Regions from separate parts of the Paraburkholderia sp. A1BS-2L genome, predicted to be linked through region 2. Evidence: predicted binding sites of a transcription regulator. Region 2 holds the regulator's gene; each other region holds the start of a gene.
What was found. Region 2 encodes FliA, which starts transcription of late flagellar genes. Its sites were predicted from a motif close to CTAAAGTTTNNNNNNNNNNNGCCGNTA; they were not measured.

Region 1: P5W98_RS10030 (DUF4088 family protein) is a predicted target of FliA. The motif match lies at 5,541-5,567, and genes of this name have one in related genera.
Region 3: P5W98_RS23555 (flagellin) is a predicted target of FliA. The motif match lies at 4,676-4,702, and genes of this name have one in related genera.

The regions. Positions count from the first base shown of each region.
Region 1 is NZ_CP120428.1:2,209,868-2,217,580, forward strand. Features, by position in the region: gene P5W98_RS09985 (LutC/YkgG family protein) at 1-391, opposite strand, end outside; gene pncB (nicotinate phosphoribosyltransferase) at 472-1,674, opposite strand; gene fdxA (ferredoxin FdxA) at 1,955-2,278, shown strand; tRNA gene P5W98_RS10000 (tRNA-Asn) at 2,413-2,488, shown strand; tRNA gene P5W98_RS10005 (tRNA-Asn) at 2,558-2,633, shown strand; gene P5W98_RS10010 (CreA family protein) at 2,822-3,313, shown strand; gene P5W98_RS10015 (AraC family transcriptional regulator) at 3,340-4,242, shown strand; gene P5W98_RS10020 (AzlC family ABC transporter permease) at 4,433-5,125, shown strand; gene P5W98_RS10025 (AzlD domain-containing protein) at 5,122-5,445, shown strand; gene P5W98_RS10030 (DUF4088 family protein) at 5,631-6,383, shown strand; gene P5W98_RS10035 (ATP-dependent helicase) at 6,399-7,713, opposite strand, start outside.
Region 2 is NZ_CP120428.1:3,074,203-3,081,915, forward strand. Features, by position in the region: gene flgM (flagellar biosynthesis anti-sigma factor FlgM) at 1-16, shown strand, start outside; gene P5W98_RS14090 (flagella synthesis protein FlgN) at 73-519, shown strand; gene P5W98_RS14095 (chemotaxis protein CheB) at 783-1,805, opposite strand; gene P5W98_RS14100 (hypothetical protein) at 2,053-2,340, opposite strand; gene P5W98_RS14105 (RNA polymerase sigma factor FliA) at 2,378-3,109, opposite strand; gene P5W98_RS14110 (MinD/ParA family ATP-binding protein) at 3,132-4,118, opposite strand; gene flhF (flagellar biosynthesis protein FlhF) at 4,111-6,084, opposite strand; gene flhA (flagellar biosynthesis protein FlhA) at 6,613-7,713, opposite strand, start outside.
Region 3 is NZ_CP120429.1:1,905,774-1,913,486, reverse strand. Features, by position in the region: gene amaB (L-piperidine-6-carboxylate dehydrogenase) at 1-696, opposite strand, end outside; gene fliT (flagellar protein FliT) at 1,056-1,355, opposite strand; gene fliD (flagellar filament capping protein FliD) at 1,370-2,959, opposite strand; gene P5W98_RS23555 (flagellin) at 3,125-4,579, opposite strand; gene P5W98_RS23550 (sialidase family protein) at 4,925-6,310, opposite strand; gene P5W98_RS23545 (DUF4148 domain-containing protein) at 6,773-6,991, shown strand; gene P5W98_RS23540 (LysR family transcriptional regulator) at 7,508-7,713, shown strand, end outside.

The DNA of each region.
Region 1 (7,713 bases), 860 kb from region 2:
AACATCCGGTCAGGCCGACGAGATCGCGGTCTTCCGGCTTGCGAAATTCCACGCTCAATCCCGCGCCGGCCCAGTCGAACGATTCGAGCACCTTCCAGGCAACGGCCTCGGTCGGAAGCCCGAGCGAGGCGAGATAGCGGGCGGCGGCGGCAGGCACGTCGGCAAGCTGCGCGACTTCATCGACGCTCGACGCCATTTTTTTTGCCTCGCCGACGAAACGCGCGACGAGATCGCCTTCAAGCGGCGGACGCGGCCCTTGCGGATGACGCGCGAGATAGTCGGCGACGGCTTCGCGCTCGTGCGCGGCGGGCGTCGCGTCGCGGCCCTGCGCCGCGCGGATGCGCGCGAGTATGCTGCGGCGGGCGGCCGTGGTGTCGACCTTGGAGTCCATACGCGACCTCGAACAGATGAAGAAAAGCGACGGCCGATTATACCGGGGCGTCGCTTTTCTTCTGACCTGCAACACAGGGCTTATTGGCCCGCGCACTCTTCTTCCGTGGGCTGCTCAATGCCGAACACCTGACGCAGATAGGCGAGATAAGCCTTGTCGTCGCACATGTTCTTGCCCGGCGAATCGGAGAGCTTGGCGACTGGCTGACCATTGCAGCGGACCATCTTGATGACGATCTGCAGCGGCTGATAGCCGAGGTCGTTGGTGAGATTGGTGCCCACGCCGAAGGCGAGGCGGCAGCGCCCGCGAAAACGCTCGTAAAGCCGCAGCACCTTGGGAATGTCGAGCGCGTCCGAGAAGATCATGGTCTTCGTGCGCGTGTCGCAGCGGTTGTCCTCGTAATGCTTGAGCAGGCGCTCGCCCCACTCGAACGGGTCGCCCGAGTCGTGGCGCGCGCCGTCGAAGAGCTTGCAGAAGTACATGTCGAAGTCGCGCAGGAAAGCCTGCATGCCGTAGACGTCCGAGAGCGCGATGCCGAGGTCGCCGCGATACTCCTTCGCCCACATCTCGAAGCCGTAGATCTGCGAGTCGCGCAAGCGCGGGCCGAGCGCCTGGCACGCCTGCAGATACTCGTGCGCCATGGTGCCGAGCGGCGTGAGGTTGTGCTTCATCGCGTAGTAGACGTTGCTCGTGCCCGCGAACTGCTCGCCGAGATCGGCCTTGAGCGTGAGGATCACCTCCTCGTGCCAGCGCTTCGAGAAGCGGCGGCGCGTGCCGTAATCGGCGATCTTGCAGTCGGCGAATTCGGGCTTCGCGCCGAGCAATTCGATCTTGTGGCGCAGGCGCTCGCGGCCCTCCTCGTACTGCGGATGCTGCTGCGTGTTGCGGAAGTAAACCTCGTTGACGATGGCAAGCACCGGAATCTCGAAGAGAATCGTGTGCAGCCACGGTCCCTTGATTTCGATGTCGATTTCGCCGTTGCCCCTGGGCGAGGGCGTGACCGAAATGTACTTCTCGTTCAGATGGAAGAGCGCGAGAAAATCGATGAAGTCGCCCTTGATGAAGCGCATCTTGCGCAGATACTCGAGCTCGGGCTCGGCAAAGCGCAGCCTGCAAAGCTTCTGAATCTCGCTGCGGATTTCGTCGACGTAAGGGACGAGATCGATGTCGGGCGTGCGGCAGCGAAAGCGATATTCCACATGGGCCGCAGGAAAATGATGCAACACCACCTGCATCATCGTGAATTTGTACAGGTCGGTATCGAGCAGCGAAGTAATGATCATGATGAGCGAGGCGGCTGTGCCGCAAACGGCATACGCCGAAGATGCCTGCATGTTACCCGAATGCGCCCTCACCCCGCCGGCAGCCCCACAGGCCGCATCGGTCCGCACGCGCAGATGAGTCGCGCTTACCCGGCATGACGCATAAACTAATCACGAAACGATCTAAGAACTGCAACGGACGTCTGGCTGAGAAAAATCGGCATCAGTTACAATATTGGTTTTCGCGCGCCGCCGATTTCGCGCGCGCGTCCCCCGATACAAGCATGCAGGAGCTGCCTGAATGACCCACGTTGTGACCGAAAGCTGCATCAAGTGCCGCTATACCGACTGCGTCGATGTGTGCCCGGTGGACTGCTTTCGCGAAGGTCCCAACTTCCTCGCGATTGACCCGGACGAGTGCATCGACTGCGCCGTGTGCGTTGCCGAATGCCCGGTGAATGCCATCTACGCCGAAGAGGACGTGCCTGGCGACCAGCAACACTTCACTGAGCTGAACGCCGAACTGGCAAAGGGCTGGCCGAGCATCACCAAGACCAAGGCGCCGCTGCCCGAAGCCGACGAATTCAAGGACGTTAAGGACAAGCTCGCGCTGCTTGCGCGCTAAGCATCGTTCTGCCCCTGGGGTGTCGTCATCCTGGATTCCTGCCGTCTTTTTTGCAGGAATGGATAACAAGATGACGACAAGGTATTGACAGCCTACGCCAGACCCCATAGAATCTCGTTCTCTGCTTTTGTTGATCCCCGATAGCTCAGTCGGTAGAGCGCCGGACTGTTAATCCGTAGGTCCCTGGTTCGAGCCCAGGTCGGGGAGCCAAGATTCGCAAAAGCCCGTTAACCAGAACGGGCTTTTTCATGAAGTAAAAGGTTGTAGCTGTACTGCTGTTCCCCGATAGCTCAGTCGGTAGAGCGCCGGACTGTTAATCCGTAGGTCCCTGGTTCGAGCCCAGGTCGGGGAGCCAAAATATCGAAGCCGTTGCGTGTCCTGCGCAACGGCTTTTTTCTTTTCTGCAGCCTCCTCTTGCGTACTCTTCGCGATGCGATGGATTTGCCCCAGCATCTGTAACCGCCGAGGGTTGCCAACGATCATCGCCCCCTCCTCCCCGCCCTGTCCGATAATGTCGTCGCTTCGCCATTTTCGGAACTCCGCATGAACTCGACTCGCTTTGCCGCCCGACTGCGTCCGGCGCTCGCCTTCTGCGCCGGCGCGCTCGCGCTGGGCGCCGCCCATGCCGAGCAGATCGGCAGCGTGAACACCAATTTCCGCTTGACCGGCTCCGACAAGGTGGTCGTCGAGGCCTACGACGATCCCGCCGTGAGCGGCGTCACGTGCTACGTCTCCCGCGCGCGCACCGGCGGCGTGAAAGGCACGCTCGGCATCGCCGAAGACCCGACCGAAGCGTCAATCGCCTGCCGCCAGATCGGCCCGATCAGCTTCGCCGCCCCGCTCAAGCAGCAGGCCGATGTCTTCAGCGAGCGCATGTCGCTGATCTTCAAGACGCTGCACGTGGTCCGCGTAGTCGACACGAAGCGCAACGCGCTCGTCTACCTGACGTACAGCGACCGCGTGGTGAGCGGCAGCGCGAAGAACAGCGTCACCGCCGTTCCGATGCCGGCGGGCACGACCATTCCCGTGCGCTAAACTTAGGGCCTGGTCGGCCCCTTCCCATGACGCACTCCCGTTTTCGCGATTCCGCCCGTTATTGGCGCACGCCGCTTTTGCCCGGCGCGGACCTGCTCACGGCCGAATATCACGATCACACCTTCACGCCGCACTGGCACGAGGCCTACACGATCCCCGTGATCGAGGACGGCGCCGAGTGCTACCGTTACCGCGGTGCGCAGCATGTCGCGGAAGCGGGCAGCGTGCCGGTCATCAATCCGGGCGAGGTCCACACGGGCTCGCGCGCTGTGGACGAAGGCTGGCGTTATCGCGTCATGTATGTGCCGGTCGCCTATCTGCACACGCTCGCGGGGGAAATTGCGGGCCGCGCGCAGCCGCTGCCGTGGTTCGACGCCGAGGTGATCCGCGACGCCGATCTCGCGCGCCGACTCTCTTTCGCGCACCAATTGCTGGAGGCGGATGCCGACCGCCGCCGTACCGAACTCGCACTGGTGCCGGCCGCACCGGGCACTCAAAGCGCACCGGACGCACCGCAGCCCGACCTTCTTGCCGTGGAAGGCGCGCTGCTCGACGCGCTTTCCACGCTCCTGACCCGCCACGCGCACGCGCGCGAGGCGCGGCTCGAGTCCGCCGCGAACGAGCCGCGCGTCGAAATCATGAAGGCGCTGCTGGCCGCCGATCTCACCGAACCGCTGCGCGTCGCCGATCTCGCACAGGCGGTCGGTCTCTCTGCGTTTCACGCGACGCGCCTGTTCACCCAGGCCACGGGGCTGCCGCCGCACGCGTGGCGCACCCAGTTGCGGCTGCAGCGCGCGCTCGGGCCGTTGCGCGCGGGCGCCTCGGTTGCCGAGGTCGCCGCCGCGAGCGGCTTCACGGACCAGAGCCATTTCACGCGGCATTTCCGTCGCATGTTCGGCGTGCCGCCCGGCCGCTGGCAGGCGAATTAGTCCCCAATCACTCGCGCACGAGGCCGCCCACCGGCAATGGCATGGGCGGCCTGAAGCGGGCGCGCCGCAAGAACGTACAAGCCGCGCACGTCGCTTGCCGCTATGCTGGCCTCCCCATCTGGAGACTCGCTTGACCCGTCACCCCCATCGCTTCAAGGAATTCGTCGCCGGCGCGCGCGACACGATCCCCATGATGATCGGCTCCGCGCCCTTCGGCGTCATTTTCGGCACGCTCGTCACCTCGGGCCCGCTGTCGCTCTGGCACGGCCAGCTAATGTCGCTCGCCGTGTTCGCCGGCTCCGCGCAATTCATCGCGCTCGGGCTGATCGCCTCGCACGCGAGCTTCGCCGTGATCTGGGCCACCACGCTCATCGTGAACCTGCGTCACGTGCTCTACAGCGCCACGCTCGCGCCCTATGTCTCGCATCTGCCGATGCGCTGGCGCCTCGTGCTGGGCGGCCTGCTCACCGACGAGGTGTTCGCCGTCGCCTGGGCGTATTTCCGCCGCCATGCGCCCGGCGATGTCTCGCCGTGGCATTTCCTCGGCTCGGGCCTGTCGATGTACCTGAACTGGCAGTTGTGGACCGCGGCAGGCCTGCTGTTCGGCGCGGCGTTCCCGGGGCTGCAGTCGCTCGGGCTCGACTTCGCGATGGTCGCCACGTTCATCGCCATCGTCGTGCCGCAGCTCGTGGCCGTGCGCTATCTGGCCGCCGCCGCCACGGCAGGCACGCTCGCCTTCTTCTGGCAAGGCTGGCCGTACAAGCTCGGCTTGCTCGGCGCCGTGTTCGCGGGCGTGGCGGTGGGCGTCGCGCTCTCGCTGCCGCGCAAGCCGCGCACGAACGCGGCAAGCGCGGATGCACACACCGCTGGAGGCCGCCCATGAACTACGTCATCCTGATTCTCGGCATGGCCGTCATTACCGTGGCGGTGCGCACCGCCGTCTTCGTGCTGGGCGATCGGCTCGTGTTCCCGCCGATCGTGCGCACCGCGCTCGGCTTCGTGCCCGTCACGGTGCTCACCGCGATCATCGTGCCGATGGCCGTGTCGCCCCACGGTCAGCACGCCGAGCTCACGTGGCGCAATCCGCAGCTCGTCGGCGCGCTCGCGGCCATTGCCGTGAGCGCGCTCACCAAACGGCCGCTCCTCACCATTGCCGTGGGGCTGGGCGTGTTCTTCCTCTGGCAGGGCGTGGTGCTGCGCTGAGGCTGCCAGCCCCTGTCCATCCCTGTCCATCCCTGTCCATCCCTGTCCATCCCTGTCCATCCCTGTCCATCCCTGTCCATCCCTGTCTGCCCCGCCTCAAGTTTCGCCCCGCTGCGCCGATAAACCGTCGAGGCCTGCATTGGCGCGACAGACAGGTATCGCGAGGAACACACGGGGCAACCACCATGGGGCAGATCACCCTCAATATCAAGGATGAAACGCTTGCGTCGCTGCGCAAGGATTTCGATGCGTTCCTGCGCGTCTCGCTCAAGCTCGACCCGCAGTTCCTCACGCCGTCGTTCGAGGACTTCCTGCGCGCGAAGCTGCTCGACAACATGACGCCGCTCACCGAGCAGGCCGTGCAGCGGCTCTTGCAGGGCGGGCAGTACGCGTGGGCCAAGCGCACGCTCGACAAGGAGTTTCCCGAGGTCGTGTCGATCCTGCTGCGCCAGGCGGGCGAATTCGGCTTTGGCTTTGCGTCGCGGCCCGAATGGACGCCCGACGAGCGCGCGAAGCAGTGCCGCGAGTGGGCCGCCGCGATCGTCCGCGAGGCGGACGCCGGGGAGGCGCTGATCGACCCGCTCGCCGCACAGATCCAGTCCGGCGTGCAGGATATCCAGAGACTCGAAGAGGCCATGCAGACGCCTGCGTGGCGGCTCGCAGAGTCGGTGCGCCAGCGCGTCTACGAAGCGAAGATCGGCTGCGAGCAGGCAAGCGGGAGCCTCGCGCGCGAGCGTCTGGGCGAGTTGCGCGGCCTGCTGCGTCTGGCCATCGCGCACGGCACGTTCCAGAAGCAGGAAGCGCAGCAGATCATGGAATACCTGCGTCTTTTGAAGCCTGAAATTTTCGTCGAGGAACCCGACGACGTATTCACGCGCCTGGCCGCCTGGCTGCGCAACTTTTTCGTGCCGCCGCCGAAGAACCAGCCGCGCAGCTGAAAACGCAACCCCGCCCTACTCCCACATCTTGCGCAGCTTCGCGCCGATCTCGACCTTCGCGCGCGCGGCGGCGGCCAGCCCCGCCGCGCTCGGCGCGCTTGCCACTGGCGCGGGCGGCCAGGCGCGCGACTCGAAGAGCGGCAGCATCCCTGCAGCGATGAAGCGCGTGCGCGACGCCCACACATGGCGGTCGCCGCTCGCGGCCTGGTTGTGCACATAAAAGCGCTGCGGCACGACGATGTGCAGATCCTCTTTCGCGCGCGTCATCGCCACGTAGAGCAGACGCCGCTCCTCTTCCAGTTCCTCGTCGCTGCCCGCGCCGAGATCGGACGGAATGCAGCCGTCCACGCCATTGAGCACGAACACGTTGCGCCACTCCTGGCCTTTGGCCGAATGGATCGTCGAGAGGATCAGGTAGTCCTCGTCGAGAAGCGGATCGGCCGACTCGGCGCTGGTGGCGTCGGGCGGGTCGAGCGTGAGCTCGGTCAAGAAGCGCTCGCGCGACACGTAGGTGCTCGCGATGCTCTCCATCTGCAACAAATCGGCGAGACGCACCTGGGCATCTTCGTGATTGCGCTCCAGATGCGGCTCGTACCAGCGCCGCACGCGCTCGAACTCGGCGGGCCAGGGCGTTGCGCGCATACCGAGCTGATCGACGAGCGCCGCGAACGCGGGCCAGTCCTCGGCTGCACGCGGCGGCGGCGCGAATGCGGCGAGCGCCTGCGCGGCGCGGTACGCGCCCGTGCAGGCCGCGACCTGATCGAGCAGACGCGCCGCCGTCGCGGGCCCGACGCCCGGCAGCAGTTGCGTCACGCGAAAGCCCGCCACGCGGTCGAGCGGATTCTCGGCCCAGCGCAGCACGGCGAGCACGTCCTTCACGTGCGCGGCGTCGAGGAAGCGCAGGCCGCCGAATTTCACGAACGGGATGTTGCGGCGCGCGAGTTCGATTTCGAGCGTCGCGCTGTGGTGCGCGGCGCGAAACAGGACCGCCTGCTGCTTGAGCGTCATGCCGCCCTCGCGCGCCTCCAGGATCTGCTCGACGACGTAGCGCGCCTGAGTGGCCTCGTCGGCGACCGTCACCAGGCGCGGACGCTGCTGCGACGCGCGGTCGGTCCACAGGTTCTTGGTGAAGCGCTCGGCGGCGGCGTCCATCACCGCGTTCGAAGCGGCGAGAATCGGCTCGGTCGAGCGGTAGTTGCGCTCGAGCGTGACCTGGCGCGCAGGCGGATCGAACTGAGCGGGGAAATCGAGAATATTGCGCACCGTCGCGCCGCGAAACGAATAGATCGCCTGAGCGTCATCGCCGACCACGGTGAGGCCTCGCCCGTCG
Region 2 (7,713 bases):
GGCCTCGGGCGGCTAAATCGCAGGGCGCGGGCGCCAGGCTGTCCCGCAACCCGCATTTTCAGGTGGTCCCGGATGAAAGACGCGCTTCTCGCCACATTGATCGACGAACACGCCGCGGTTGAGGCGTTCGCCTCGCTGCTCGCCTTCGAGGAGAAGGCGCTCACGACGGCGGACGGCATCGATGCGCTGCCGCAGATCGTCGAACAGAAGACGACGCTCACGCAGCGCATGGCGGGGCTCGAGAAGGTGCGCGACGCGCAACTGGCCGGGCTCGGCCTGCCGGCCGGACGCAAGGGCATCGAGATGGCCTGCGACGGCGACGCGCGGCTCGCGGGCCAGTGGGCGCGGCTCTTGGGCTCGACCGAGCGCGCGCGCCGGCAGAACCTGACGATCGGCATGATGGTTCGCACCCGCATGGAACATAATCGCCGGGCGCTCGCGATTTTGCGGGGCGAAACCGGCAACGGCACGTCGATGCTGTACGGGCCGGATGGACGCCTGCCGGCGTTCGGGCTGTAACTGGCCCTTGTTCCTCGCGTGGTTGGCAGTTGCGTGGGGAATTGAAAAGCCGAAGCACGGGGGCTTCGGCTTTTTTGTTTCCGGGTGCTAACTGCGAGGACAGTGGATCTGGTGCTGTCGGCGGTGATGGAAAATTCTGCTCTGACTTTTTGGAAATAACGCGCGCTCCGGGATGGGCTGTGGTCGGCCGAGGCTGCCTCAGGCGGCCGCTTTACGCCGCTCAAGCCGACATCTTACAGCCTGCAGACGGGCGTTCCCGCAGGTCAGAATCCTCCGTCGGGATCGGGCTCTACCAGATTAGTTAGCGCGCGTAGCCATTCACAAACCTGTGTGGACTCCACTTCTATGCCTTGGATCTTGCTGTTCAGGCTCGCAGTCAAGTCGATGCGCTCCTTGTAGACAGGCGCGTCTCTCAGGCGCTTCGCAAGCGTCGCTTCTTCGGTAAGCGAACCGAACAGAGCCGAGAGCTGTGTCTCCCTGGAGTCAGCTTGTTCCGCAAGGAGACTTTCTGCGGAAAAAGCATGTCCCGCGCGGCATCTGAATCGCATCATTCGTTTGTCGCGCAGCTCGTAAAGGGCGCTTCGACAAATAGGACAATTCAGACCACATGGACTGCTCATCCCTTCGAGCTTCCACCAGTCCTGAAGATCGAAGATACCCTCGGCGATCCGGTTTTCGATATCGATAAGTTCATCGAGATTACGGTCCTCATTGGGCTCCGGGTCGTCATTGGCGAGACGAACGAAAAGTGCTGCCATCTCTGCCAATTTGCAGCAGTAATCCACTTTGACGTGGGCGAGAGCGCTTTTAGGCATCGAGGCCGCTGTTGCTTCGGAAGGCTCCTGCACAATGGCGGTGCCGCCCCTGTCCTTGACTGCAAGCAAGCCAGCCGTACCGTCGTCAAGCTGTCCGGTCAATACGACTCCCACCACGGCTGGGCCATAAGAGATGGCCGCCGACCGGAAAAGCGGATCGATAGCGGGCCGTGTGTGATTTTCCTGAGGGCCATGAGACAGGCGTATATATCCTCGCTGCACAAGCATATGGCGATCCGGTGGCGCCACATAGATTCGCCCCGGCTCGATTAGCTCGGTGTTCTTGGGATGTATGGCCTTCAGTCGTCCCGCGTTGCTGAGAATCTGGGGCAGCATGCCCGGGCTGTGAGCGCCCACATGCTGCGTGATAAATACTGAAGATGGGAAATTCTCGGGAAGTAGCGCGATCAGCCGCGAAAGCGCGTTAATCCCGCTCAATGAGGCGCCAATGACGAATATGCGTCCTTTCATAACTCGCCCCCAGCATGCCCTGTTTCGATAGCTGATGATGAGCGAGTGGCGGCAGACGCGGTTGATATGTGTCAATGAACAAGGTTTGGGCGTTTCACCGGGATGTTCGTCGGTTTGCCTGTGTGCAAAGCCACGATAGACGGACTGCTGAGCCCCTATACCTGCCTTTCAACGCTTGGTGGTCGACTGTCAGCAGTGGGTCGCGAAACGACTTCCCCACAAATCAGCAAAAACCATAAAAAACATTTCACCCCTGATCAACCTCCGGCCAAAGCCCTGGAAACAGAAACGGAAGGCTCTTCAAGGGCAGTCCAAAGGAAAGATCGCCTCGCGGCGAAGACGCATTCAGCGATCCAAAGTCGAGCAGCGTGCGTGTAATCCGACGCGCCAGCACGTCGCTCACACTTGGCATCTGAGCGAACTCAGCGCGCGTCACGGCGCGCTGCAGCATCACGAACCCCATGGCCGGCGCAGTCGTTTCCGGCTTGATGACGGACTTCTCGAAGCGGTTGTCATCATGACGCGATGTACACATCCATGTAGGGTTTGAAACCCCTCGCCACTACGCCCGACTAATGCTCCGTCCCCGCCCATGACATCTCGCGCAGCCGCGCCCGCAAGCGTGCCACCGCCTGGCTGTGCAACTGGCACACGCGCGACTCGCTCACCTCCAGCACCGCGCCGATCTCGCGCAGGTTCATGCCGCGCTCGTAATACAGCGACATCAGCAGCTTCTCGCGCTCGGGCAGCCGCTCGATCGCCTCGACTAGCGCGCCGCGCAGGCTCTCGTCGAGCAGTGCCGAGAGCGGGTCCGAGTGATCGACGCGATAGCGGTCGAGGAACGGCTCGTCGTCGGCGGAGCGGTCGAAGTCTTCGTAGTAGATGAGCTGGCTGCCGTGCAGGTCCTGCAGCATGCTCTGGTACTCGTCGAGCGGCATCTGCAGATGCTCGGCAATCTCCGTCTCGCTCGCCGAGCGGCCAAGCCGCTGCTCCACCTGATGCACCGCGCTTTCCACTTCGCGCGAGGTGCGCCGCAGGCTGCGCGGCAGCCAGTCGTTGCTGCGCAGCTCGTCGAGCATGGCGCCGCGAATGCGCTGGCTCGCGTAGGTCTCGAACTGCGCGCCCTGATCTTCCTTGTAGCGATTCGCAGCGTCGAGCAAGCCGATCATGCCGGCCTGGATCAAGTCGTCGAGATCCACGCTCGCGGGCATTTTCGCCACGAGCTGCAATCCGAGCCGCCGCACGAGCGGCGCGTACTTCGCGAGCACTTCGGCCTGCGAAATCTTTCCTTGAGCGTTATACATCTGGCTCTCCTTCCTGTGTCCGTCACACGTGCCGATGCGCGTGCACGGGCGAATCCGCCCGCCATCCCGCATAGGCCGTCGCGCTCGCGGACGGGGCGTCCGTGGCGGATGAAACGAATGAATTCGCCGCTTGCTCCGGACTCGCCGGCGCGCCCGCCGATGCCAACAGCGCGGGGCGCAGCGGCCAGTGCGGCAGTTCGGCCGCCACGTGGCGAAAATCTCGCGCGGCAGCCGTCGACGGAAACGCATCGACGATGCAGCGCGACAGTTGCAGCGCGCGCGGCATGTGCGGATCGGCGGCAACGCTGCCCGCGCGCTCCAGCGATACCGCGAGGTAGCGGCTCGCCACTCCCGCGAGATTCTCGAGCGCGGCTTGCGCGTCGGCGGCGCTCGCCACGTGGTTCGCAAGCACGCGGAACTGCCCAATCGCATGCGCGAAATGCAGCCGCTTCATGCAGGCGTAGGCGTCGGTGATCGCCTGCGCGGTCACGCGCATCACGATCAGCACGTCGTGCGCGTGCAAGGCGAGCGGCGAGAGCGCGCCTTCGGCGTCGAGCCGCGCGTCGATCAGCACGAAATCGGCGGGACCGGCCAGCAGCTTGCTCAATGGCGCATCCAGCTGCGCCCCCACGCACTGCTCGCGCGGCGCGGCCAGCACGCCGAAGCCCAGCGCATGCCGCGCCACGGCCTGGTCCAGCGCAATCTCGCCGCGCATCACCGCCGCGAAATTCGGCGCGAAGTTTCCTGCGAGGCTTGCGGCATTGCCGCGCGCTTCGTTGCTCACGCCGCGCATGCCGCCGCCGAGCTGCGCACTGACCGAGCGCGGACCAAGGCACTCGTCGATCACGAGCACGTCCTTGCCCAGCGCGATCAGCGCGGCCGCGAGATTGATCACCACGGTCGTGCGCCCGGGTGCGCCGTGGCCGCCGGTCACGGCGATCACGCGCGAGCCTTCGCGCGCGAGCAGCCGTCGCAGGCCTTCTGCCTGATCGATCACGAACTTATCCAAACCGGACCTCGGGAGCTTGCGTGGCCGAGCGCGTCGAGAGCGCGGAGAGCAGCGCGGGAATATCGTCCTCGTGCGGCACGAACGGCGAGCGATCGCGCGGCACGCAGAACGCGCTGCGCACGAGAAAGCGGCGCGTGGCCACGTACAGGTTCTCTGGCACCTTCTGGCCCGTGGAGACGTAGTGCACCGGCAGCTTGTAGCGCAGCACCGTGTCGAGCGTGCTGCCGAGGTTGGTCGCTTCGTCGAGCTTGGTGAGGATGCAACCCGCGAGCGGCGAGTTGTCCGGGCCGTGCTGGTACGCCTGCACGACTTCGTTGAGCGTGTCGCCGTGGCTGGTCGCCGAAAGCAGCAGCAGGCGCTGCACCGGGCGCCCCGTGCCGCACAGCATGGCGATCTGGTCGGTCACGGCGCGGTCGCGCTGGCTCATGCCGATCGTGTCGATCAGCACGATGTGCTTGTTCTTGAGCTCGGTGAGCGCGAGTTGCAGATCGGCGCCGTCACGCACCGCATGCACCGAGACGCCGAGGATCTTGCCGAAGATGCGCAGTTGCTCGTGGCCGCCGATGCGGTAGCTGTCGGTCGTGAGCAGCGCGACCTTGCTCGCGCCGAAGCGCATCACGCAGCGCGCCGCGAGCTTCGCCGTGGTCGTGGTCTTGCCCACGCCGGTCGGGCCCATCAGCGCGAATACGCCGCCGCGCTCCATGAGCGCTTCTTCGTCCTCGAGCACGGGCAGGTTCGATTCGAGCACCGACTGAACCCACTCCATGCCGGCCTCTTCGGTTTCCACGCTGGGCAGGCGGTCGACCACCATCTTCACGAGCTGCGCCGAAAAGCCGGCCGCGAAAAGCTGCTTCGTGAGCGCGCCCTGCATCGGGTTGCGGCGCTGATGCTCGCCCCACAGGAGACCCGCGAACTGCTCTTCCATCATGCCGCGCATGGAGGCGAGCTCGTGCATCACGGTTTCGTTGACGACCTGCTCGATGCGCGCGCGGATCGCTTCGCTCACCGTTTGTGCGGTGCTGGGCGCGGCGGGTTGTGCGCTCTGGGCGGCCTGGGCCGGGTTAGGGGCGCTTTGAACGCTTTGAGCGGCGGGCGCCGGGCCGGCCGCATCGGGGCTCTGGCCAATGCTGCGGGCCGCGCGGCGCGCCGCGACGTGCGCAGCCTGGCGCGCCCATTCGGGCGTGTTCGCGTCGATATCGGCGCGATGCGTGGGGTCGGCGGCCACGCCGAGGCCCTTCGCCATCGCGGCGGCCGGCGTCATGCCCGGCTGGGCCGTGTCCCGGTTCGCTTGCTGGTTCGCTTGCTGATTCGCGATACGGCGCGCGTGGTCGATCAGCCAGGGGTTCGATTCGGCCATCGTGCGCGGTGCGTCCTGGGACTCGACTGCGGGTTGCCTGGCTTGCTGGCCCGCCGCGGCACGCGAAGCGGAGAACGGCTTTGCCGCGGCTTCGGACGCTTCGGCGCTCAGCTTTGCCTGCGTGGCTTGTCCGAGAGAGACGGCGGTGTCGTCGCTGTCGCTGTCGTGGTTGCCTTCATCGGCTTCGCCTTGTGCCGCGGCGTCCGCCCCAGCGGCGTCGCGCTCCGCGCCCACCTCCGGGCTCGCGCCGAACACCGATGAGAACACGTCGGGCATGCCGCCGCTTGCGTAAGGGTTGCCAGCGGTCGCCGCAGTGCTGGCGGCAGGCGGTGCGCCGATCGCGGCGCGCGACGGCTTCGCCGCGAAGCCCGCGCCAGCCTGCGCCTGACCACCGGCGGACGATGTGCCGCCGAGAGGCGCACCGCCAAAGGGCGCTCCGCCGTCCGCCGGCGCGAGCGCTGCGAGGTCGCGGTCCGCGAGCGCGACGATTTCGACGCTGCCGTCGTCGAGCGTGCGATTCGACAATACGACGGCGTCCGCACCCAGCGCTTCGCGCACGAGGCGCAACGCGTCGCGGCTGGTGCCACCGATGAATTTGCGAATGTTCAAGCCAAGCCCCTGAGTGAGGTGAGCGGCCTGCGCCGCCCGTCGTTTGCGTCTGGATTACCGCGGGCCTTGCGCTCTCGCACGGGCCCTTCTCCGATGTTGGAATTATTTCGAAGGTGAGCCCTCGACGATCGGTGGATCAGGGTGGGGAAAGGTGGGTAATTCGGGGGATGGCGAGTGCCCGGAACCTGAGGCTCTGGGCTGCGACTTCGTGCGCTCGGCATTGTGGACACAGTTAGTCGCATATTTGGTCTTTTCTGAGCTGGCGACCAATGGGAAGCGATCTGCGACCGGCTCGAAGATATCGAGTTGGCTGAAATCGTGAAATCCCGCGCTGGCGAAGAAGTCGTCAGCGTCAAGCCTGAAGACCTATGGTTTTGATGCCCTCAAGCAGGGATTCGACGACCTCGCGAGCGAGCGCGAACGCAAATTCACGCTGCACAAGGTAATGCTGGAAGCGCCGGCGCCAATCGGCGTTACATCGACTCTGGATCTTCTCGAAGCGTTTTGACGCCTCGCCCCCTCAGCTCATCACCCCGCCCCCACCACATTCACCACCCGCACATTGCGCGTATCCGGCACCTCGGCATACGAAAGCACCTTCAACTGCGGCAGACTGCGGCGCAAAAAGCGCGAGAGCATCGGCCGCAGCGCATGCTGCACGAGCAGCACGGGCGCAAGTCCCAACGCCTGCTGACGTCCCATCGCCATTTCGGTCTGCGTGAGCAGCGTATGCGCGAGACCCGGCTCCAGCCCGGGGTTCGGTCCCGAGGTCAGCGTCTGCGAAAGCACGCGTTCGAGATTGGCGTCGAGCCCCATCACCTGCATGTCCGCATTGCCGGGGAACCACTGCTGCGTGATCGCGCGGCCCAGCGAGATGCGCACCGCCGCCGTGAGGTCGTGTGCGTCGGGCATGCGCGGCGCATGCTCCGCGAGCGACTCCATGATCGTGCGCATGTCGCGGATCGGCACGCCCTCTTCCAGCAGGTTTTGCAGCACCTTCTGCAAGGTCGTGAGCGCCAGCACCTTTGGCACGAGGTCGTCCACGAGCGAGGGCGTGTCCTTCTGCACGCGCTCGATCAGCGCCTGCACTTCGCGGCGGCCCAGCAATTCGGCCGCGTGCGTCACCACGAGGTGATTGAGGTGCGTCGCCACCACGGTGCTCGAATCGACCACCGTGTAGCCGAACACCTGGGCCTGCTCGCGCATGTTCGAATCGATCCAGATCGCGGGCAGCCCGAACGCCGGGTCGGTGGTCGGCGTGCCGGGCACCACCGCGCTCACCTGCCCCGGATTGATCGCGAGCCACTGGCCCGGGAACGCCTCGCCCGAGCCCACTTCCACGCCCTTTAGCGCGATGCGGTAAGCGTTCGGGCGCAACTCCAGGTTGTCGCGGATGTGAATGACCGGCGGCAGGAAGCCGATTTCCTGCGCGAACTTCTTGCGGATGCTCTTGATGCGCTTGAGCAGCTCGCCGTCGGTGTTCTTGTCGACGAGCGGAATGATGCGGTAGCCCACTTCGAGCCCGAGCGTGTCGATGAGCGCCACGTCGTCCCAGCTCGCCTCGGCGTTCTCGACGGGCGCGGCGGCAGCCGGCAGCACGTCCGCGAGCACGGCGCTGGCCTTTTTCGC
Region 3 (7,713 bases), on a different replicon from region 2:
GGTGCTGCCCGTGGCGCTCACGATATTCGAGCGCGGGTCGGCCACCAGCTTCGCGCCTACGTCGCGCCCGCCGGTCACGAGGCTCGTAAGCCCCTCGGGCGCGCCGCCGAATTCCTTGAGCGCGTCCTGCAGAATCTTGTCGACGGCCAGTGCGGTCAGCGGCGTCTTTTCCGAAGGCTTCCAGATCACCGCGTTGCCGCACACCAGCGCGAGCGCGGCATTCCAAGACCACACGGCTGCCGGAAAATTGAACGCCGAGATCACCGTGCACACCCCCATCGGATGCCAGCTTTCGGCCATGCGGTGGCCGGGGCGCTCCGAAGCGATGGTCAAGCCGTACAGTTGACGCGACAGGCCCACAGCGAAGTCGCAGATGTCGATCATCTCCTGCACTTCGCCCAGCCCTTCCTGAAGGATCTTGCCGGTTTCGAGCGTGATGATGGCGCCCAGCGCGGCCTTGCGCTCGCGCAGCTTGTTGCCGAGCACGCGCACCAGTTCCCCGCGTCGCGGCGCCGGCACGTTGCGCCAGGTCTTGAATGCCTCGTGCGCCTTCGCCAGCGCGGCGTCGGCTTGAGCGACGGACTGGCTCGCCACGCGGCCAATCAGTTCGCCATTGATGGGTGAATGCACGGCGATGTCGCCGGCCTCGGCGAGATGGGAAATGCCAAGTTCCGAAAGGATGGTGGATGCGTTCACTGGGAGACCTCGTCGATGTTTCCGATAGGAAATATTGTTGCTGAAACAGACTATACACGCAGACCGAAGCCCCGGCAATGCTCCAGGCAAGCCAAGCCGCGGCCGCGGTTTGCAAGAAAATTTCGCATCGGAAACTGATGTGTTTTGAAGATGCAGTGGCATTGTCGGCAGCCACCGGACCGGTATCAACCGATATCTATGCACGACCTGATGCGCTTTAGTCATCAAGCCCGGGGAAGTGGGGAATTCAACGAGGTGTTGCGAGGCGGGCGAGGTATCGGGAGATACCCCATTGGCGGAGCGGGGGACGAATTGGGGCCGACGGGGGCCGATCGGGGCGGCAGTCGCCGCCCCCTCGCTCAGAACTGAGCGATGCGCTGATACTGATTGGCGTTGCTAGTGGCCTGCATGGCCGTGCGGTATTCCGCGCTCAAGGACTCCTGGGCAGCTTGCGCGGCTTGTGCGATGCGCAGGTCGATCGCCTGGATTTCCCGCAGCATGGCGAGCGCATCGGCTGACTGCTGCGCGGAAAGCGCCATCAGCAGCGGCGAGCGCTCGCCCGCGAGCTGCGCGGCGCGCTCCCACTCGCCCACGGCGGCCGCCTGCTCGATGTCTTTCGTGAACCGCTGGATGCGTTCGATCTGGGCCAGTGCTTGCATGACCGGTGACCTCGTCAGTTCTTGTTGGTGGCCATCGCGCCCGCGCTGTTCTGGCCGCCGAATAGCTGGGTGAGATATTGCTGGTTGTTGCTCATCGTCGCCATCAGCGTATTGAGCGCCGTGAATTGCGCGGTGTACATGCTGGTGAGCTGTGACTGATACGTCGCTAGCGACGACTGCTGCGACGAGAGATTCGTGAGGTCCGTATTGAGCGCCTTGGTGCGCGTCTGGATCGCGCCGCTGCTCGACAGATAGCTCGTGATATTGGTGTTCAGTTGCGCGGCCACGCCATTGGTCGAGCTGAACAGCTTGGCCAACGTGGCCTGGTTGTTCTGCAGCGCGCTGCTCAGCGTGCTGCTGTCGACCGCGAGCGAACCGTCGGCGTTCAGCGTCACACCGATCGTCGCGAGACTCGTGGTCGTGTTGCCGTTCTTCACGCCGGTTGCGACGATCGAGGCCAACTGGTTGCGCACGAGGTTCAGCGTCGAGTCGCCGAGCAGCACGCCCTGCGAAGTCGCGGTCGAGCTGTACGCGGTAAGCGTGCCCATGGTCGTCACGAGCGTGTTGTAGAGCGTGACGAAATTGTTGATCGCATTCGACTGCGAGCTCGTGTCCTGCGCGATCGTGAGCGTTTGCGGCGATGTACCCGTGGTGTCCACCGATGCTGCGCTCAGGCTCAGCGTGACGCCCGCAAGCGCGGTAGTCACCGAGTTCGTCGCGTTGGTCACGCCGGTGCCGTCGAGCGTGAAGTACGCATCCTGCGCGGCGGTGGTCTGGCTCCAGTTGGGCGTGGCCGGCGAGCCGGAAGTCTGCACGTTGCTGAGCGTCGACTGGTTGGCCGTGAGCTGCGCACTGGTCGCGCTCGCGTTGCCGCTAAGCGACGTGCCGGCGTTGCCGGTAACCGCCAGGCCGTTCAGCGGGTCGCCCGTGGCCGTATCGCTGACCTGAATGCTGATGGCGTTCTGCGATCCGGTGGCATTCGCGTGCAGCACGAGGTGCGCGCCATCGGCGCCGTTCACGACCGTGGCCGTCACGCCGGGATTGTTGCTCGCGCTGTTGATCGCCGCCGCAATGCCGGAAACCGTGCTGTTGCTGCTGTCCAGTGAAATCGTGGTGCTCGCGCCGCCGATCGAGAGCGTCATCGTGCTCGGCACCGAAGCGAGCGGCTGGCTTGCGCCGTAGCCCCTCGACGTGAGGACCTGCGCGGTCGCGATCTGCGCGACGTCGATCGAATACGTCCCCGCCACCGCTCCGCTGGCCGCCGTGGCCGCGATGCCCGTGCCGCTCGTGCTCGCCTTGAAGGCGTTGACGGTCGTGCCGTCCGAGAGCGAAGTGAGGCCCGCCTGCAGCGCCGAAAGCGCAGCCGAGAGCGTGCCGTATGCGGAGATCTGCGTGTTGTCCAGTTGCGCCTGCGAAGACAGTGTCGCCGCCTGGCCCGCGATCTTGCTATTGACGAGCGCCGTGACGAGCGAGCTCACGTCCATCGACGAATTGCCGGTCGAGCCGCTGATGACCGACTGCGCGGCTTGCTGCAGCGCGCTATTGGCCGACGCTGCGGCGCTGGAGGCCAGATTCGCGTTCGAGATACCGGATACGGTGGACATGAAGGGGCTCCGTGCGTCGGCGATGCCGGGTGGATCGGTTCAAGTACGGTTCAGGTTTAAAAACGCCAAACGGGAGGTTGTCCTCCCGGTTGGCAAGCGCCGCGCGCCCCGGGTATGGCGGGCGGAGCGCGCGGCGCGTACTGCTTGACTCACATGAAGCGCTTGTTACTGCAGGAGCTTCAGGATCTGCTGCGGCTGCGAGTTTGCTTGCGCGAGCACCGAGATGCCGGCTTGCTGGAGCACTTGGGCCTTGCTCAGGGCGGCCGTTTCTGCCGCGAAGTTGGCGTCCTGGATCGACGATTGTGCTTGCGACAGGTCGGTCGACTGGGCTTGCTGCGCCGTGCTGATCGCCGTGAAGCGGTTTTGTGCGGCGCCAAGCGTTGCCTGAATGTTGTTGACCGTGTTCAGCGCGTCGTCGATCGACTGAATGGCCTTGTTCGCGCCCTGGACCGTGCTGACGTCGACCTTGTCGACGGTTTGCGTCGTGGCGGACGACGCGACCGAGAACTTCGTATTGCCGGCAGTCGGCGTGCCGAGTTTTGCAGCGGCCGGAGTCGCCGGATTATAAGCTGTAGCGCTAGTGAATTCCTTCGTAACGACATTGCCGGACGCGCTGAGCTGGTTGCCGTTCTGATCCCAGAACGTATAACCGTAGTTACCGTCCGACTTCACCGTAATCGACGTGACGTCGCTCGACTGCGGACTGGCCGAGCTATCGAGACCCGTCGATGCATTAAGATCGAAGCCCGACAGCGTACCGAGCGTCGTGCCGTTAGCAAGGGGGCTGCCTGCGGTCAGCGCCTGAGCGTTCACCTTGTCGATTTCAGTGGCCACGGTTGCCGGATCGATGTTCGAAGCAGCCTTGATCTTGATCTGGCCAGGCGTCGTCGTCGTGTCGAACATACCCGAGGTTGAGAACGACACGGCCTGCCCGTTCTGATCGGTCACCGAGAAGCTGCCCTTGCCGTCCGAAACGAGGTTCAACTGCGTAACTTCCGTACCCTTCGATGCAGCGTTGGTGCCATCGCTCGCGGCTTGCCAGACGTTGCCGTTCGAGTCGAGCGAAACCGCGAGCGAGGCGATCGTGTCACCCGCCTTCACAACGCCGCCGCCGAGCGACGATGCCGCAACGCCCTGCGAGAGGTTCAGGCTGATCGTCTGGCCGACGTTCGCGCCCACCTGGAATGACACTGCGCCGAGCGAACCGTTCAGCACGTTCATGCCGTTGTACGTCGTTTGCGACGCAATACGGTTGATTTCCGAAACCTGCTGCGACACTTCCTGCTGCAGCGCCTGACGGTCCGTATCGGTCATGCCGCCGTTCGTCGCTTGCACGGCCAACTGCCGAATCCGCTGCAGACTATTCGTCAGCGACGACAAACCGCTCGATGCCGTTTGCACCATCGACACGCCGTCGTTCGAGTTCGACACGCCCTGGTTCAGACCGTTGATCTGGGTCTGCATGATGTTCGAGATCGCAAGACCCGCTGCATCGTCCGCTGCGCTGTTGATGCGCTTGCCCGACGAGAGGCGCGTGATCGCTTGCGACAGCGCGCTGCCCGAGCCGGTCAGGTTTTGTTGCGCGACGAGCGAGTTGATATTGCTGTTGATTCCGAGCATGGAAATTCTCCTGATTGGGACTGAGCCCGTTTGCGCCACGGCTGCCGTGGCGTCGGCGGACTGTCAAACGCGTTGTTTCGACCGCCATGTTTGGGGTAACGACCGCCCACCAGGGAACTTTAGAGGGACATATGCAAAAAATCTGATCTTATGCTCAATCAGGGACATGACAGACACGCGGGAAATGGCCGCCGAATAGCCGAAAACAAATGCCAAATAGTTGATTTTTTTGGAATAATCAATCCGGCGTTTCAGTCCATGCCCTTCAAGCCATCGTTGGCGCGCGCGAATCCGCGCGCCCTGAAAGGGTCGCGCGGATCCGGCGCAATTGACTAGTCGAGCGATTTACGGCGCTGGCGCTACAAAGACATCGGTGGGATTGCTTGCATTCCCGGTCGTTTGCACGAAGAACGGCACGAACTCCGTATCGGTTGCACCCAACCCTTCATAATCCCCGATAAAGTACCCTTCGGCATAAGGCGCGGTTTTCATATCGAAGGACCCCGCGATATGCAATTCATTGCCGAAATTCTGGCCCCCGCGCGGCGAGGTGATGCGCCAGTAATCCGTCGGCAGCGTGGTGTCCGTGGACTTGAGCGTGCGGAAGTCATAGTACGTGACGGCCACCACGCCCGCAGGGTTGACCCGCACGGCAGGATTGAATGCGGGTCGGCCCGAAGGCGTATTCACCCGCATGGGCGCGCTCCATGTCTTGCCACCATCAGCGGACGTCGATAGCGCCACCTCGTCGTACTTCCCGCCATTGAAGCGCGAATCCTGCCAGACGACATAAAGCCGCCCCGTCGCCGGATCGATCGCCGGTTCGGGAATGATGTCCCCGGTGCGTATCGGCGTGCCGGAATTGGGATCAAAAACCGAAACCGTTTGCAGCGTCGAAATGATCTGAGGTTGGGTCCACGTGGCGCCATCGTCGGTGGATTTGATGAACGCTACCCTGCCTGCCCCCTGGTTGAATGGCGGCGTGATCAGATCGAAAAAGTCGTAGAGCGTCCCGTCCTGCTGATTGACCACGATCTGATTGCCGATCGTCTGCTGCCGCGAGGGCACCTTCACGATTTCCGCGGCGGTACTCCAGGTCTTGCCGCCATCCACGGTCTTCGAGAACAATGTCGGGCCGCGGTAAGCGGCCGTATGGAGATTCGCGTAGGGGTTGCCGTTCGGCAGTTCGAGCCGGTCCCATACCGCATACGCCACGCCGGCCTTGATCGGATTCGCAGTCACCGATTCCTTGTCGTTGAAGTACTGCAAGGTAGGCTCGTTGTTGGCGATGATCACGCTGAGGTTTCCCCAGGTCTGACCGCCATCGCTGGAAACCGCTGCGGCCACGGCATTGCTGTTGTTGGAGTTGTTGAACGAGATGGAGACGGCATAGGCGGTGCCGTCGGGGCCGATGGACACCCATGGGTCAGAGGCGCGCTCGTATCCGAGCCCGTTCGCACATGCGCTAAAGGGCAAGGACGTTTGCCCCCAGGTGTGACCGCCGTCGAAGGAGAAGCCGGCAACGAGGCCATGAGAGCCGCCGTCCGACCAGCGGTCCTGCTGCCACGCGCCGATGAGGTTGGACGAGTTTTTCGGGTTGACGGCCACCCACGGCTCGACCTCGCTATTCACAAAGACAGTGCTGCTCGATGATCCGCCAATGGTGCACGTGGCAAAGGGGCTTGGACCCGAAACCAGTGTGGGACTGGCCGAGGCCGGTGCGCTAACCATGAGCGTGGCAGCCGCCGAAACGCCGAGCAGCACGGCGCAAGACTTGTTGCGATGCATGAAAGGACTCCTTATTTCTATGCGGCCCGCAACAGCCATGGGCCGTCAGCACGGGTATCGCCAGCGCGACGGTCACGCAATTGCACCACCTGCTATCAGCCTTTTCCCGCTGGCTACCTAGGTCACACCCCTTCGATAACGCCGTACTTCGGCTCCATCGATCTGCAGGAAGTGCATTTGAATTTAGATCACACGAAAGCGGTTAGACTGAAATTTTTTGTAACAAATCGGATCAGTCGCTCCTCATGCAACGTTTGGGAACGTAGCGGCCCGGGCACTTTTACTCCGGCAGGAACAGTGAATTGAGGCGCAGGGCATTTATTACCTCACCGTCCAATCCTAAGCTTCACTCAACGACCGCCAGACAGGCCGGTCGCTTCGCTCCATGTTCCCGAGGTAGTCGAAATGAAAACCCTGATTCAAGCCATCGCTGTCGCATCGGCTCTCGCCGTGCCGGCACTCAGTTTCGCCGCGCAAACCCAGCCGCTGACCCGCGCGCAGGTTCGCAACGAGTATGTCCAGCTCAAGCAAGCCGGATACGAAGCGACCGACTACAACTACGAGGCCAGCATGCGGGCCGCAGAAGCGAAACTCGCGCATCAATCGGAAGCACCGGCACATTGAGGCTCCCTTTTCACGCTTCGCGCTCCCCGTGAAGCGCGTCAAAACCGATGAATGATCCCGGGGCCGACAGCAAATCTCGTCGATCCATGAATTATTTCGAATAACTAATTTACTAGTACAGATGCGTTACGCCGCCGCGATCCGGCGCACATCGCGGCGGGAAATACCGTGACGCTTCGCGATCAACGCGCCAACCGGAACACCCGGACGAAAAGCCGATCCTGCCGGCGCACAGGATCGCCGCGCGCAACGCGGCTTCGGAACCAGCAAGGGAAAACCCTGCTCATCAATGTAACGATCAATCGAATAAAGGTATGGCGCGGCTCGGCGCGTTCTCCCGCATGCCTGGAAAGGCCGTCCGACAAGGCTTATGACTCGCCGCCAGCCCCCGCTCACGCGGTCGCCGCGCCTTACCCCGCAGACATGTCAATAAATGAAATCGATACCTGGATAAGCACGCCGCAAGCCTGCCCGTCGGCGTTCCGGTAAAGTCGACGGCCATGGAACACCGCTGACATGGACAACAACGACCTTCCTAATCTCGCGTGTCTGTATGCGGTATTGCGCGTGGCCGAGATGGGCAGCGTGAGCCGCGCCGCCACCGCCCTCTTTCGCGCCCAGTCGGCCATTACGCGGGCCGTGCAGCAGATCGAAACCGCGCTGGGCGCGCCGCTGTTCGAGCGCAAGCCATCCGGCATGCTCGCGACGCCCGTGGGGCGAGC